Regions from separate parts of the Paenibacillus sp. OAS669 genome, predicted to be linked through region 1. Evidence: riboswitches for the same ligand, from Rfam matches in the RefSeq annotation. Region 1 holds a riboswitch; each other region holds the start of a gene.

Region 1 (3,195 bases):
ACCGCTGTACAATCCGTTCGATCATGTCTACCAGTTGATCCGGCTCAATCCCCTCGGCGACCGGCTGTCCCGGATGCGCATTGCGCCCGACTGTCTTGCCGCCCAGGAACAAATCGAATTTCTCCTTCCGGTATACGATGCCGATATCCTCGTGCACCGCCCCATAACAAGCCATTCCGCACCCGTTCAAGCCGATGCGCAGCTCCTTCGGCACGCTCAAGCCGCCGATCCGCTTCTGCAGCTCCTCGGCGTACGGAATCGCATCCGCCTTCTCCGCATTGCAAAAGTCGCAAGCTTTAAGCTGCGCTACATCGCCGATCGGCGCCAGCAGGAAGCCTTCCTGCCGCAGCTTCGTCGTAATGTCATCGGGATTCGATGTCGGAACCCGGATAATCATTTGGTGATGGGGCGTGTACTCCATCGTCCCCGTCTCGCCAACGACCTCAGCCAGCGCAAGCATCTGTCTGGCGGTAAAACGCTTCTCGGCGACGCCCGGACTTACCGCAAGCTCGAAGATCGCTTGCTGGCGGAACAATCCCGCCGAGGCAGGCGTGCTGCCCGGCTCCGTGACCACGCCTCGGCTGAGATCGGACAGGCGCAGCGCCTCCATCGCCAGCATTAGCGGCGAGTCGGTACCGGGGCCGCTGCTCCGCTCCTCGCGCTCAGCCACGCTGACCGCGCTGGCAGCCAGCACCGCTCCGCCCGTGCTTCCGCCGCCGGCGGAGCTTGCAGGAGCCGTCTCCCTTACGGTGCGGGCCACGGCTTCCAGGCCGCTTTCCACTTGGCCTTCGCCTTCCCAAGCCCAATCCTCGTCATCCGCATCGACCGCCACTGCCTCGTCCCACTGCCGCAGCGCCCAAGGCTCCGCCGCTTCCTGCAGCCGCTGGTGCGGCTTAAGCGGCTGTACATCGGCGCCGAGCGTATACTTGCGCTGATAACCGCGCGGGGTGATCATCAGACCGTCGTAGACCGTCGTCGACGCATTGCCGATAATGACCGTCGTCAGCATCCCGATCTCATGATCGAGCATATCGCGCAAAGTTGTCAGCACCACATGCTGACGGTCCCGGTAGGCACTCTTCACGATGCCGACCGGCGTCTCCGGCGAGCGGTATTTCAGCAATATGCGCTGCGTCTCCACAATTTGCCGGGTTCGTCTGCCGCTGCGGGGGTTGTACAGCGCAATGACGAAGTCCGCCTGGGCCGCCGCCTCGACGCGCCGGGCAATCAGCTCCCACGGCGTCAGATGATCGCTTAAGCTTATCGTGCAGGCATCGTGCATGACCGGGGCCCCAAGCAGCGAGGCGGAAGAGTTAATCGCCGATATGCCGGGGATTATCTCGACTTCCACGCCGCCGTCCCGCCTCCAGCCTTTTTCCATCAGCACCTCGTACACCAGTCCGGCCATCCCGTATACACCGGCATCGCCGCTCGAGATAACCGCTACCTTTTTCCCGGCCTCCGCTTGCCGAACGGCCTCCTGAGCCCGGCTCACTTCCTCCGTCATCCCCGTCCGTACAATCTCCTGATCGGTGAGAAGTCCACGGATAAGATCCACGTACGTGTTATAGCCGATGATAACTTCACTTTCTTCAATGGCCTCCCGCGCCCGTTTCGTAATATGCTCGAAGCTTCCCGGTCCGAAGCCGATGATAAGCAGTTTTCCCGCCATTCGCCGCACATCCTTTCCTTCCTATATAAATACATCATGATGGTTGCCTCTCGAACATGTCTTCCTTACTTTTATGCAGCACAAAAAAGAGCATTCCTACAGAAAGTGTTAGAAATGCTCTTGCAGCCCGCGTTCTCAAGAATTCCAATGACACTGTATCCGATATGCCATTACCATTCCATAAGTAAGCCGATCTCTAACACCTCCCTATCCTCGTAGGTCAACAGTGTTTTGAAATTAGGCAGGTCTCCTGACTTCGAGCTTCGTCATCCGATTCCCTTCCCAGACGCGCTCTATGGCGCTCCAGTGGCAACAACATCGGCATAACAAGCCTTTCTTATGGAAAGGCACTCTTCACAGTGGCGGGACCGTGCCGGCTTTGCACCGGGCTTCCCTTTTAAGCCAAATGAGGCATGATTTCATTCGGCACCTAATTCATCCGTATTTGATTGTCCAGAGTCATCATATCACCCGAAGCGAAGCTTTGTCTATAACTGCGCGCCCTCCCTCCGCTAACGACAAGCCGTTCGATGCCCCGGGAGGTATGGGCCGAAGTTCTTATTTTTTACAGCATACCCATTGAAACAAAACGATAGCTTACGAACAATATAGCCGACTATACAGAAGAGCTGGAATGAGGAAGGTCAGCCGATTTACAACAGCAAAGGTGGAAGGATGCTCTATGAAATACGGGCAGCGAATAGCCAAACTGCGGAGCAAAGGGTACATGACCCAGGAAGAGCTTGCCTATAAAGTAGGAATTACCCGTTCCGCCCTTTCTCATTATGAAAATAATAGAAGAGAGCCGGATTACGAAACCATTCAAAAAATTGCCGATATATTCGGCGTATCGATAGACTATTTGATGGGCCGCACGGATCATCCCGGAAGCTTTGCGGACGGCACGGAGGAATTTATCAGCTATCTTGAGCTTTCGGACGAAGCTATTCTGGACAAATTCATTCTGACTATTGACGGAAGAGAACTCACACTGGAGGAGTCCAAAAGCTTCATCGCTTTCATTCGGTCCGAGCGTTCTCTCCCTGCCGACAAAAATAAGCCATGATGAGGTACGGCTACTTGCTGTACTCCATCATGCCTAGTTCCTTGTACATATATGAAAATAACGGTTTATCGAGGCCTTTGTATTGAGGCTTGATCGGTTCTTTCACGGCTTCTTGAAGAGCCAGCCATTGATCGTACTTGTCTCTGGGGATACCGAGTTGATTCAGGACGGTGTCGATATCCACCGTTTTCTTGTTCTCTTCCATTTGCAACCCACACTCCATCTCGTCTCATAGACTTTCAATGTCTAGTATTATATCGGAGATGTTCAAAAAAAGGTGTCGCATACTGGGAGGGTTTTCGTTAAAAACACCGATCATTTTGTCGAATAAGCTATTCTAAATAAATCTTTATCAACGCGGTTTAACGGCTTATAAAGAGGAAGTTTTCAGCCTGCGGGCCGATTTCTTCACGGCCATACGGCGAATCAGCATACTGGCTGCCACAGGCTCGGGGGC
Region 2 (3,195 bases), on a different contig from region 1:
ACAAAGCCGACGACCCCGGAGACCGACACGGCCGCTGCCGTAATCAGCGTTGCAGCCGCCAGCACAATAAGCTTCGTTCGCTCGACCCTTATACCCAGATAGGCCGCCTGCTGCTCGCCCAAAGCGAATAAATTCATCGCTCTTCCATAGCCGAACAGGATCATGACGCCGATCGCCAAGTAGGGCAGCAGCACAAGCGAATACATCCAGCCCCGAAGCGCCAGGCTGCCCATCAGCCAAAACACAATTTCATTAATAACCTGCTTGGACATCGCGACCATAAACGAGACGAAGGCCCCGAGAAAGGCCTGCATGACGACCCCGGATAAAATCAGGGCTTCCATCCGTATCTTGCCGCCCGTTCTTGCGATAATAATCACAGTAATCAAGGATAGCGCTCCTGTAATGAATGCGACAACCGGAACGGTTGCCGAGCCCAGTAGGGCAAACTGCAGCCCGAACAAGATCAGGAAAGCAGCGCCGACCGAGGCGCCCGAAGAAACCCCCAGCGTATAGGGATCTGCCAGCGGATTGCGCAGCACTCCCTGGAAGGCCGCTCCCGCAATACCCAAGGAGGCGCCGACCAGCACCCCCAGCAGTACGCGGGGCAGCCGGACGCGCCAAATAATCTGCTCGGAGGCCGGCTGCCAATCTACTGGAACCGAGCCTCCGATTCCGGGCAGATGATGCGCCAGAATGCCCCATACATGCAGGAGCGGCACATGAACCGTACCGATGGATAAACTGATCGTCACGGAAAGAAGAAGGAGCAGCACCCCCGCTCCTCCCCATGCCATTAGCTTCCGCTTCATTTTATTTCACCAATTCCGGATAAATGCCTTTGGCTACATCTACCAGCGCTGCTGTAATCCGCGGTCCCGGACGGCTGATCGAGTCCTTATCCAACCCCGCCAGCTTGTTGTTTTTGATCGCATCGACATTAGCCCAGCTGGTCCGCTCTCTAATGATTTGATCCATGGACTTCTTGGAATTTTCATCGATCAGATTTTTCGGGTACAGAATCACTTGAGGATTATCCGCGATCACCTTTTCTTCATTCAGCTTCGCGTACCCGGTAATGTCGGAAGAGACATTAATACCGCCAGCCAAGGTGATCAGCTCATCCATGAATTCTCCCTTCCCTACCGTCCAGCCAGGAGAAAATTCCATGAGCACCCTTTTCTTTTGCTCCGGCTTCAGATCCTTGACGGCATCCGTAACCTTCTGACGCTCCGCCTTCATAGAAGCCACCAGCTTCTCCGCCTGCTCCTGCTTGTCAAAAATTTGTCCGAATTTCAAAATATTGTTCATGACGTCGTCAATCGTCTTGGGCTCTACCTTAAACACATTTACATTCAAGCCCCTCAGCTGCTCGACGGCTGCTGTTTTGAGCGATACGCCCGACAGCACGACATCCGCGTTAGCCGCAATCAGCGCTTCCTCATTCGGCTTCACGATGCTGCCCATCTTAGGCTTCTTCTTCGCTTCCTCCGGATAATCGCAAAAGTCGGATACGCCGACGACTTTGTCGCCCAAGCCTAGAGCGAACAGAGTCTCCGTCTCGCTGGGAGACACCGACACAATCTTGGCCGGCGCCTTTTCAAAGGTAAACTCCTTGCCTGTTGCATCCTTCACTTTCAACGGATATACTGTAGCCTTTGCGTTCGCGGCTGGAGGGCTTGTCTGTTCTCCGCTGCTCGCTTTAGCCGGCTCCTTCAAATCTGCCGTCCCCGAGGGCTTCGTCTCCTTCGGCGCGCAGCCGGCTGCGCTGAACACAAGCGCCAGGCCCAATACGGCCGCCAGCCATTTTTTTCTGCCGCTTCGTTTCATTTCACTCCACATTGTGGTACCTCCCTTTGTCCTTCCATCCCATTGTATCGTTCCTGTTCCATGTCCCGGTTTGCATGCACGTCAAAAACCCTCTGATCCTGATCGCTGCAATTAGGAAGCAGAGGGCATGCGATTGCAGACGCTGTCCGTTATTCTGAACGACAGCGCGTGCAAACGACGCTCCTTTTTCCTCGAAAGGCCCGGTCTATTCCCGATTAGGCAGGTTTCCTGGCTTATGGAGTTGTACGGAGGCCTCGCCTTCCCATTCCGGTTCAGAACAGTGGCAATATGAGACTCTCCCTCCAAAATACAGTGGCGGGACCGCTCCGGATTCACACCGGCTTCCCTTTTAACCTGCCGGCTTGTTAAGCAGACAGGCACCTAGTCGGTAACTCTATGAAATTAAAGTCAGACCTGCCTATGCAGCAGGAACGTCCATTAGGTCTATTTTTGCGCGATGACCTTCATCACCTGCAAGCCTTTTTCCAGATTTTTGGCATTGGCCGGAATGAAGGCTACCAAATCTTTGCCATTCAAATTAAGCTCTGTAAACCATTTGGTTTGTTCCAAAGGAATACCGTACAAATGCTTCTCTTTCTTGGGCGCTGCATTCTTATCCTTGGAATCTACCGGGAGCTCCAGCACGCCTCCGGGAAAATCCTCCTGCTTCGCCACATCATCCAGACTGACATATCCGCCCTGCTGGCCTATCGTTTTAAACTGCTCCGTCGGCACAATAATAATACTGTTATCTCCCGCCGCAATTTCTACAACCAATTTATCCATAGAAAACATCGGCGTGGTCTGAATCTTTACGGTCGGAGCTTCGCCAAGCTTCGTTTGCAGCGCAGCCTGCAGCTTATCTCCCACCTCGTTCGGAATTCCATTGGGGCCTGTCATAAAAATCAATACATCAGCCTTGGGTCCCCCGCCGCAGCCGGCTAGCACCAGCAGCAGCATGATGATGAGCATGAATTTCCCTTTCATGTTCCCTCTCCTTATAGATGCGCTTTCTTGGATTGCTGTTACCCCCAATCATATCATAAATGTCTCGTTTCTTTCAAAACTAGAGATAAAAAAAGGAGAAGGCCGCAGGCTGAAATGTAAAAAAAGGAACCGTTACCGGCTCCTCTTATTTCGATTCATATACTCATTTATCTTTTTGTCCAGGATCATGCTGATCTTCACAACTTCCGGTGAGGTCAAGCATTGCTCGCTCTGAACCAGTCGTTCGAGCTCCTGGCGCAACCTATAAATCTCTTCTTCCAAAGATACGTCAGAAGATGACCGCTTCTTTTTCCCAAAAAACCACTTGGCTTGCTGATTATTCTCTCGAATCCAACCGATTTGCGGGTAATGCCTAAG
Region 3 (3,195 bases), on a different contig from region 1:
GCCCAGCTGCTTCAGTGGGTGTACGCGATTGGCATTGGTTTTGTTCATAATGTAAGGATAGCCTGATTCCAGCTGAATCATGGAGATCTTGATCATCATATCGCGTGCGCTCATCACGACTTTCTTACGCACACGATCATTAGCCAGTAATTCATCATACATAGCATCAAGATCCATATCATCCAAATGGGTTCCATACGCTTTATAAACGGAATAAGGAGCAAACACGTGCAGAGGCTTGTTTTCTTCCGCCAGCTGATAGAACTTGTTAGGGATGATCAAACCGATCGATAAAGTCTTGAGGCGTGTTTTTTCATCGGCATTGATCTTCTTGCTGTCCAGCAGTTCCATAATATCCCATCCGAAAATGTTGTAATAAGCAGCTCCCGACCCTCTGCGCTGCCCCATTTGATCGGCATAGGAGAAGGCATCCTCCATCAATTTGAGCACCGGCATAATGCCTTTTGCCGCACCTTCTACATCCTTAATCGGTTCTCCGCGGCCGCGTAATTTGGATAAATTGACCGCCACTCCTCCGCCGATTTTGGAAAGCTGCATGCAAGTGCCGAGAACATAGTTAATCGAATTCAGGGAATCGTCCATTTCCAGCAAAAAGCACGAAACCATTTCCCCACGACGGCTCTTGCCTGCATTCAGAAATGTCGGAGTCGCCGGCTGCACTCGTTGGTCCATCATGGCCGTAGTCAGCGTTCTAGCCGTATTCATATCTCCACGAGCCAGATGCAGCGCTACAATCGCCACTCTATCCGGGTAATGCTCCAAGTACATCGTGCGGTCATTGCTCTTCACTGCGTAATCCGTATAAAACTTGGATGCCGCCATGTAGGAAGGAAATTCGAAGCGATAGTTATGTGCGATTTCGTAAATTTCCTCAACGTCAGCCGGTGAATACTGCTGATATACATCCTCGTAATAGTCGTTATCGATCATATAGCGCACTTTCGCACTCGTATCCGCGAATTGTACGCTTTTGCTATGTACTTCCTCCATAAACGCCTTTACGGCTTCCTTATCCTTTTCCAATTGAAAAAAGCCGTCCGTATCTCTTTGCAGCAACAAATTGTTCAATTCAATATGCAGCAACCAAACGCACCTCCTGTTTAAACCGCTCTACATCCTGCTTCGTTCCTGAAAGCTCAAACTTGCTTACTACCGGTACTTTATATAATTTCGCGATAAGATCGGCGCTTCGGGCAAAGCCTTCTCCCCAATTCCGATTACCGCTAGCTGAAACTCCCATGAGATTCGCATGATTCTTTTGAAGAAAGGACATCACTTTCTGAGGCACTTGACCGAAGCCCGTAGTATAGGTGATTAGAACGAACGGTTCGTTCACCGTCATCATTTCCTCTATTTGAACCACTCGCATATTCAGCTTTTCGACAAAACGGCGAACATTTCCCGTCTTGGAGTCATAAGCGATCAACATGCATTTCTTCCCCTTCCTTAGTCCCTCGCGGAGCAGGCATAAAAAAGCGCGTTCGGCTAACAGGGCCGAATGCGCTGAAACGAGCATGCAAATGTACATACTTCATTAAAGACGTAACGGACACCTTCCTGTTCTCCGCAGGCCGTGTCAATGATCAGGCAGGTCTCCTGGCTAGAGAATCATCATGATCGATCCGCCTTCCCAGCTTGTTTGGTTCCTAAGCCAGTGGCATACAAGACCGATCCTCCTCTCTTACAGTGGCGGGACCGCGCCGGCTTCTCACCGGACTTCCCTATTAAGCTTTCTCGTTCTATTGAACGAAAAGCACCTGTCACAACAATATATAGTTGGCAATAAATAATCTATATCAATATATGGTATTTGTCAATGGATAGGATGGCCCTTGTTTTAGTATTTTTATAGACTTCAGCCTATAGCTGACAGTCATTTTCATGCATATAAAATGCCGCTGAGACTTGCTGCAGCAAGCCTTTTGTCGATGACAAAAAAGACCCGGCGCATGCTGCGCAGGTCCTAATCATCCGAAAAATTAGTTATTTAGTCCTGGGTACAAAGAAAATTGAACTGCTATATCTTTCACATTCCGCGAAACGAATACCGCTTTTCACCATCGGCTTGAACAGATCCAATAGAATTGCCTTTCTATTCACCGTAACGTCTGTCTCTGTCTTATTATGGAGTATACCCTGCCACTTAGTTTGTCACGGACTGCTCGTATTTGGCACGAGCCGTCTTAGTCGCCTCCACCATATTGCGCAGAGAAGCAACCGTTTCTTCAAGACCGCGTGTCTTCAGACCGCAATCCGGATTGATCCAGAACAATTTGGGATCTAACACACGCAATGCACGTTCTATCATTCCTGTCATTTCCTCTACGCTCGGAATACGCGGACTATGAATGTCATACACACCCAAGCCGATTCCCAGCTTGTAAGTGTTCAACTCGAAGCTGTGGATTAATTCGCCGTGGCTGCGGGATGTCTCGATGGAAATAACGTCCGCGTCCATCGCTTCAATGGAATCTATCATGTCATGGAACTCACAGTAGCACATATGGGTATGGATCTGCGTTGTTTTTTGAACTGTGCAGGTGGCAATGCGAAAAGCTTTGACAGCCCATGCAAGATAATCTGCCTGCTCCGACTCTTTAAGCGGTAAACCCTCGCGTACTGCCGGCTCATCCACCTGAATCATGCCAATGCCTGCCTTCTCCAACGCTTCTACTTCTTGTCTGAGAGCATAAGCCAATTGGTAGGCAATCTGCTCGCGCGGGATATCCTCACGGACAAACGACCAGTTCATGATGGTGATAGGTCCTGTCAGCATTCCTTTTACAGGATGGCTCGTCTTGGACTGGGCGTACTTGGTTTCTTCAACGGTCATTTCACCAATGAACGCTACATCTCCGTAGATCACCGGCGGCTTGACGCAGCGGGAACCGTAGGATTGTACCCATCCATTTTGGGTAAATGCAAATCCCGCGAGCTTTTCACCAAAAAACTCCACCATGTCGGTTCTCTCAAACTCACCGTGTACAAGCACGTCGATGCCGATTTCTTCCTGGATCTTGATCCAGGTATCGATTTGCTCCCGGATAAATTCAGCATACTGCTTGTCGTTCCATTCCCCTTTACGCCATAATTGACGGGCTTTACGCACCTCAGCGGACTGCGGGAAGCTGCCGATGGTTGTCGTCGGAAATAGCGGCAATTGCCATTTCGCCT
Region 4 (3,195 bases), on a different contig from region 1:
AACTATATAACCTGAGCGGAACCTTGGCATAACCCGCAATCCAAGCCGAGATCCAGATGAACATCAACAGCTGAACAACAGGATGAGACAGATAGGACAGCAGGAGCAAAAGAGCAGCGAAACCGCTTTTCCACATGGGAGAAACGGCTCGCAGCTTATTGCTATAAGAAATGACGTCGATTTGTTTAATCATGGTTACGCTTGGTCGCTCTTCCTTTGAATAAACCGATCGTGTATCCGATAAATCCGGCTCCCAGGGCGGCCTGCAGGGCAAACAGCATGCTTTCCGTTTCCGGAGGAGGCTCTATGAAGGAAGAGAACCAAGGTTCGTAGGACGGATGGAGCGATTTGATCACTTCCTCGGCCGCATCATCCGCGCCTCCGAAATCCCCTTTGACAAGCAGCAATGGTAAAGCGGCCAATAAGACTACGGCAGCCAGTATCTGCATATTTTTCGAGCTGGTTTTCATGATTCGCGGGCTCCTTTCATTTTGCGTTGAAGCAGGGACAATTCATTCGGGCTGTAAGCTTGAAGCCAGTTCCAGATCAATACCGTCAGAAGGCCTTCACTGATAGCCAGAGGGATTTGGGTAATGGCAAAAATACCACCGAATTTCACGAAGGAAGCCGCGATACCCCCCTGCTCCGCCGGGAATGCCAGCGCCAGCTGCAAGGAAGTGACTACATAGGTAGATAAATCTGCCAAAGCCGCTGCTATGAAAATGGACCATTTTTGTTTCCCTGTCGCCTGCATCATCCATCTATAGACAAAATACCCTACGACCGGTCCGGCCACAGCCATCGAAAAAGCGTTGGCTCCCAGCGTCGTTAAACCGCCATGCGCCAAAAGCAAGGCTTGAAACAGCAATACAATGGAGCCTAATACGCTCATCGGCAGAGGGCCGAACATCACGGCTCCTAGACCGGTTCCGGTCGGATGCGAGCTGCTGCCTGTGACCGAAGGGATCTTCAGTGCAGATAATACGAAGGTAAATGCTCCGGCCAAGCCCAGCATAATTTTGAGCTCAGGGGTTTCTTTCGTAATACGGATTAAAGCTCTCAGGCCAAGAATAAAGAAAGGAATGAAGACGACCCACCAAAATACAGCCCAGCCGAGCGGCAAAAAGCCCTCCATAATATGCATGGCATACGCCGATTGCGGCTCATTGACCATCAGGTACAAGACGAACCCTAACACCAGCAGCAGGCTGCTGCCCCATTTTCTTCTACTCATCCGATACATCCTCCATCATTAATGTGATGAAACAAAAAGACCTATCCAGCAGGATAGGTCACGGGTACGTGTGAAAATACGACAACACCTCTAATGTTTGCCGATTCATTCTCGTACACCTCTCCTTTCCGCGAAGGGATCTGGGTGCATACCATCAGGTAGGTCTCCTGGCTTACGGATCTTCGCTTCCTTCGCCTTCCCCGGTCGTTACACCGAGTGACATGATGAAAGATACTCCCCGTTTACAGTGGCGGGACCGCTCGGGATTTGCACCCGATTCCCTGTTACCCTTTGTCTTCACAAAGGCACCTAATGGATATTCATGCTCCAATAATATTAGTACAGCTATTCCATATTCGTGGCATGTCGTCAAATTCCTTCTTGGAATACAAAAAACCTCCTTGATAAAAAAAGGAGGCTTTCCGTTAAGGAGATAGTTCTTATGAAGAATGCAGCACTTCTTCCAGCTCTTCCAAATCTGTAATCGGGGAATGACATGCAAAATTCTCGCAAGCATACGCCGTCGGCCTGCCGCCGATTGCCTGTTTGTCCTGAACTACAGGAAGGAATTGACGAACCTTCTCGCCCTCTTCCCCCGGCGGTACCAAGAATACGGAGGAATGGGGTCTGAAGCCTTGGCGCACCGCGGCAAGCATCTCCTTGGTTGTCCCGGATTCGGGATCCCCGGCAATGACAATCTCGCTGGAAGGACTGTACGCATAATCCAGAGCGATCAGAAGCATCGAATGTCCTGTCGGATACCGTTCAACCGAGCCTGCGAAGGCTTGCAATTGCCTCTCGGCAATCTGCGACAGCCTGGCGTCATAGGTCAGCTTGGACAGCTTCAAGAAATTCATGGCAGCTACCGCATTGCCGGAAGGCAGCGCACCGTCGTAAATCTCCTTGTTCCGGGAAAACAGCTGCTCGCTGTCGCTTCCGTAGAAGAATAAACCGCCCTGTTCCTCATCCCAGAATAATTCGATCATCTGTCCATTAAGCTCGACAGCCAGCTGCAAATATTCGAGCTCAAAAGACGCTTCATACAGCTCGATTAGTCCCCATACCAGGAACGCATAGTCATCCAGGTATGCGGCGAACGCCGCTTCTCCGTCCCTGTATCTGGCAAGCAGCCTTCCATCCGGACGCCTTAATCGGGAGACAATAAAGCGAGCCGCACTGGAGGCCGCCTCCAGATATTCCGACCGTTCCAGCACTTTATAGCCTCTGGACAAGGCCATGATCATAAGTCCGTTCCAGGAGGTCAGTACTTTATCGTCCTTACCCGGATGTACGCGCTGCTCACGGTATGCAAACAAGGTTTGTCGGCATCTCCCGATGGTTTCAGATAATAGATCGGGATCCAATCCTTTGAGCCGGGCATAATTATCCACATCATGCTGGATCAAGTTAGGAATGCTCCGGCCTTCAAAATTGCCTTCCTTGGTAATATCATAAAGGTCGCTATAAAGCTTGCCGTCCTCGGGGCCTAATACTTTCAGAATCTCATCCTGTTCCCATATGTAGAACTTCCCCTCGTGCCCTTCCGAGTCGGCATCCTCCGCAGAGTAGAAGCCGCCTGCCTGGTCGGTCATATCCCTAAGCACATAAGCGAATATCTCTTCGGACGTACGGGAATATTTCGCCTTACCAGTCAGTTGATAGGCTTCCAGGTAGGTCCAGGCCAGCAGCGCGTTATCATAGAGCATTTTCTCAAAATGCGGCACCAGCCACTTCTCGTCTACAGAGTATCTCGCAAATCCGAAGCCGACATGATCGTACATACCGCCCCGATGCATTGCATCTAACGTCTTCTCTACCATCTGCAGTGCAAGCTCTTTGCCGGTGCGATGGTAATACCGCATAAGAAACGAGAGATTATGCGAGGTAGGGAACTTGGGTTTATCGCCAAAACCGCCATACGTGGAGTCAAATAGCTCCTCATACTGGGCATACGCCTGATC

The links. A riboswitch is a leader RNA that binds a small molecule or an ion and turns the genes downstream of it on or off. The one in region 1 is predicted to bind cobalamin.
Region 2: it holds a riboswitch for cobalamin, as region 1 does, so the genes downstream of both, GGC63_RS04750 (ABC transporter substrate-binding protein) here and cobJ (precorrin-3B C(17)-methyltransferase) in region 1, are expected to answer to the same signal.
Region 3: it holds a riboswitch for cobalamin, as region 1 does, so the genes downstream of both, nrdI (class Ib ribonucleoside-diphosphate reductase assembly flavoprotein NrdI) here and cobJ (precorrin-3B C(17)-methyltransferase) in region 1, are expected to answer to the same signal.
Region 4: it holds a riboswitch for cobalamin, as region 1 does, so the genes downstream of both, GGC63_RS05715 (energy-coupling factor ABC transporter permease) here and cobJ (precorrin-3B C(17)-methyltransferase) in region 1, are expected to answer to the same signal.

Annotation. Positions count from the first base shown of each region.
Region 1 covers NZ_JADBDR010000009.1:10,106-13,300, forward strand. The annotation lists gene cobJ (precorrin-3B C(17)-methyltransferase) at 1-1,672, opposite strand, end outside; cobalamin riboswitch at 1,895-2,121, opposite strand; gene GGC63_RS19875 (helix-turn-helix domain-containing protein) at 2,355-2,738, shown strand; gene GGC63_RS19880 (hypothetical protein) at 2,749-2,943, opposite strand; gene GGC63_RS19885 (NAD-dependent epimerase/dehydratase family protein) at 3,109-3,195, opposite strand, start outside.
Region 2 covers NZ_JADBDR010000001.1:1,172,538-1,175,732, forward strand. The annotation lists gene GGC63_RS04745 (FecCD family ABC transporter permease) at 1-812, opposite strand, end outside; gene GGC63_RS04750 (ABC transporter substrate-binding protein) at 814-1,842, opposite strand; cobalamin riboswitch at 2,031-2,230, opposite strand; gene GGC63_RS04755 (hypothetical protein) at 2,275-2,817, opposite strand; gene GGC63_RS04760 (aspartyl-phosphate phosphatase Spo0E family protein) at 2,950-3,195, opposite strand, start outside.
Region 3 covers NZ_JADBDR010000004.1:104,380-107,574, forward strand. The annotation lists gene nrdE (class 1b ribonucleoside-diphosphate reductase subunit alpha) at 1-1,104, opposite strand, end outside; gene nrdI (class Ib ribonucleoside-diphosphate reductase assembly flavoprotein NrdI) at 1,091-1,450, opposite strand; cobalamin riboswitch at 1,590-1,797, opposite strand; gene metE (5-methyltetrahydropteroyltriglutamate--homocysteine S-methyltransferase) at 2,165-3,195, opposite strand, start outside.
Region 4 covers NZ_JADBDR010000002.1:66,641-69,835, reverse strand. The annotation lists gene cbiQ (cobalt ECF transporter T component CbiQ) at 1-193, opposite strand, end outside; gene GGC63_RS05720 (energy-coupling factor ABC transporter substrate-binding protein) at 186-470, opposite strand; gene GGC63_RS05715 (energy-coupling factor ABC transporter permease) at 467-1,234, opposite strand; cobalamin riboswitch at 1,374-1,562, opposite strand; gene GGC63_RS05710 (thioredoxin domain-containing protein) at 1,675-3,195, opposite strand, start outside.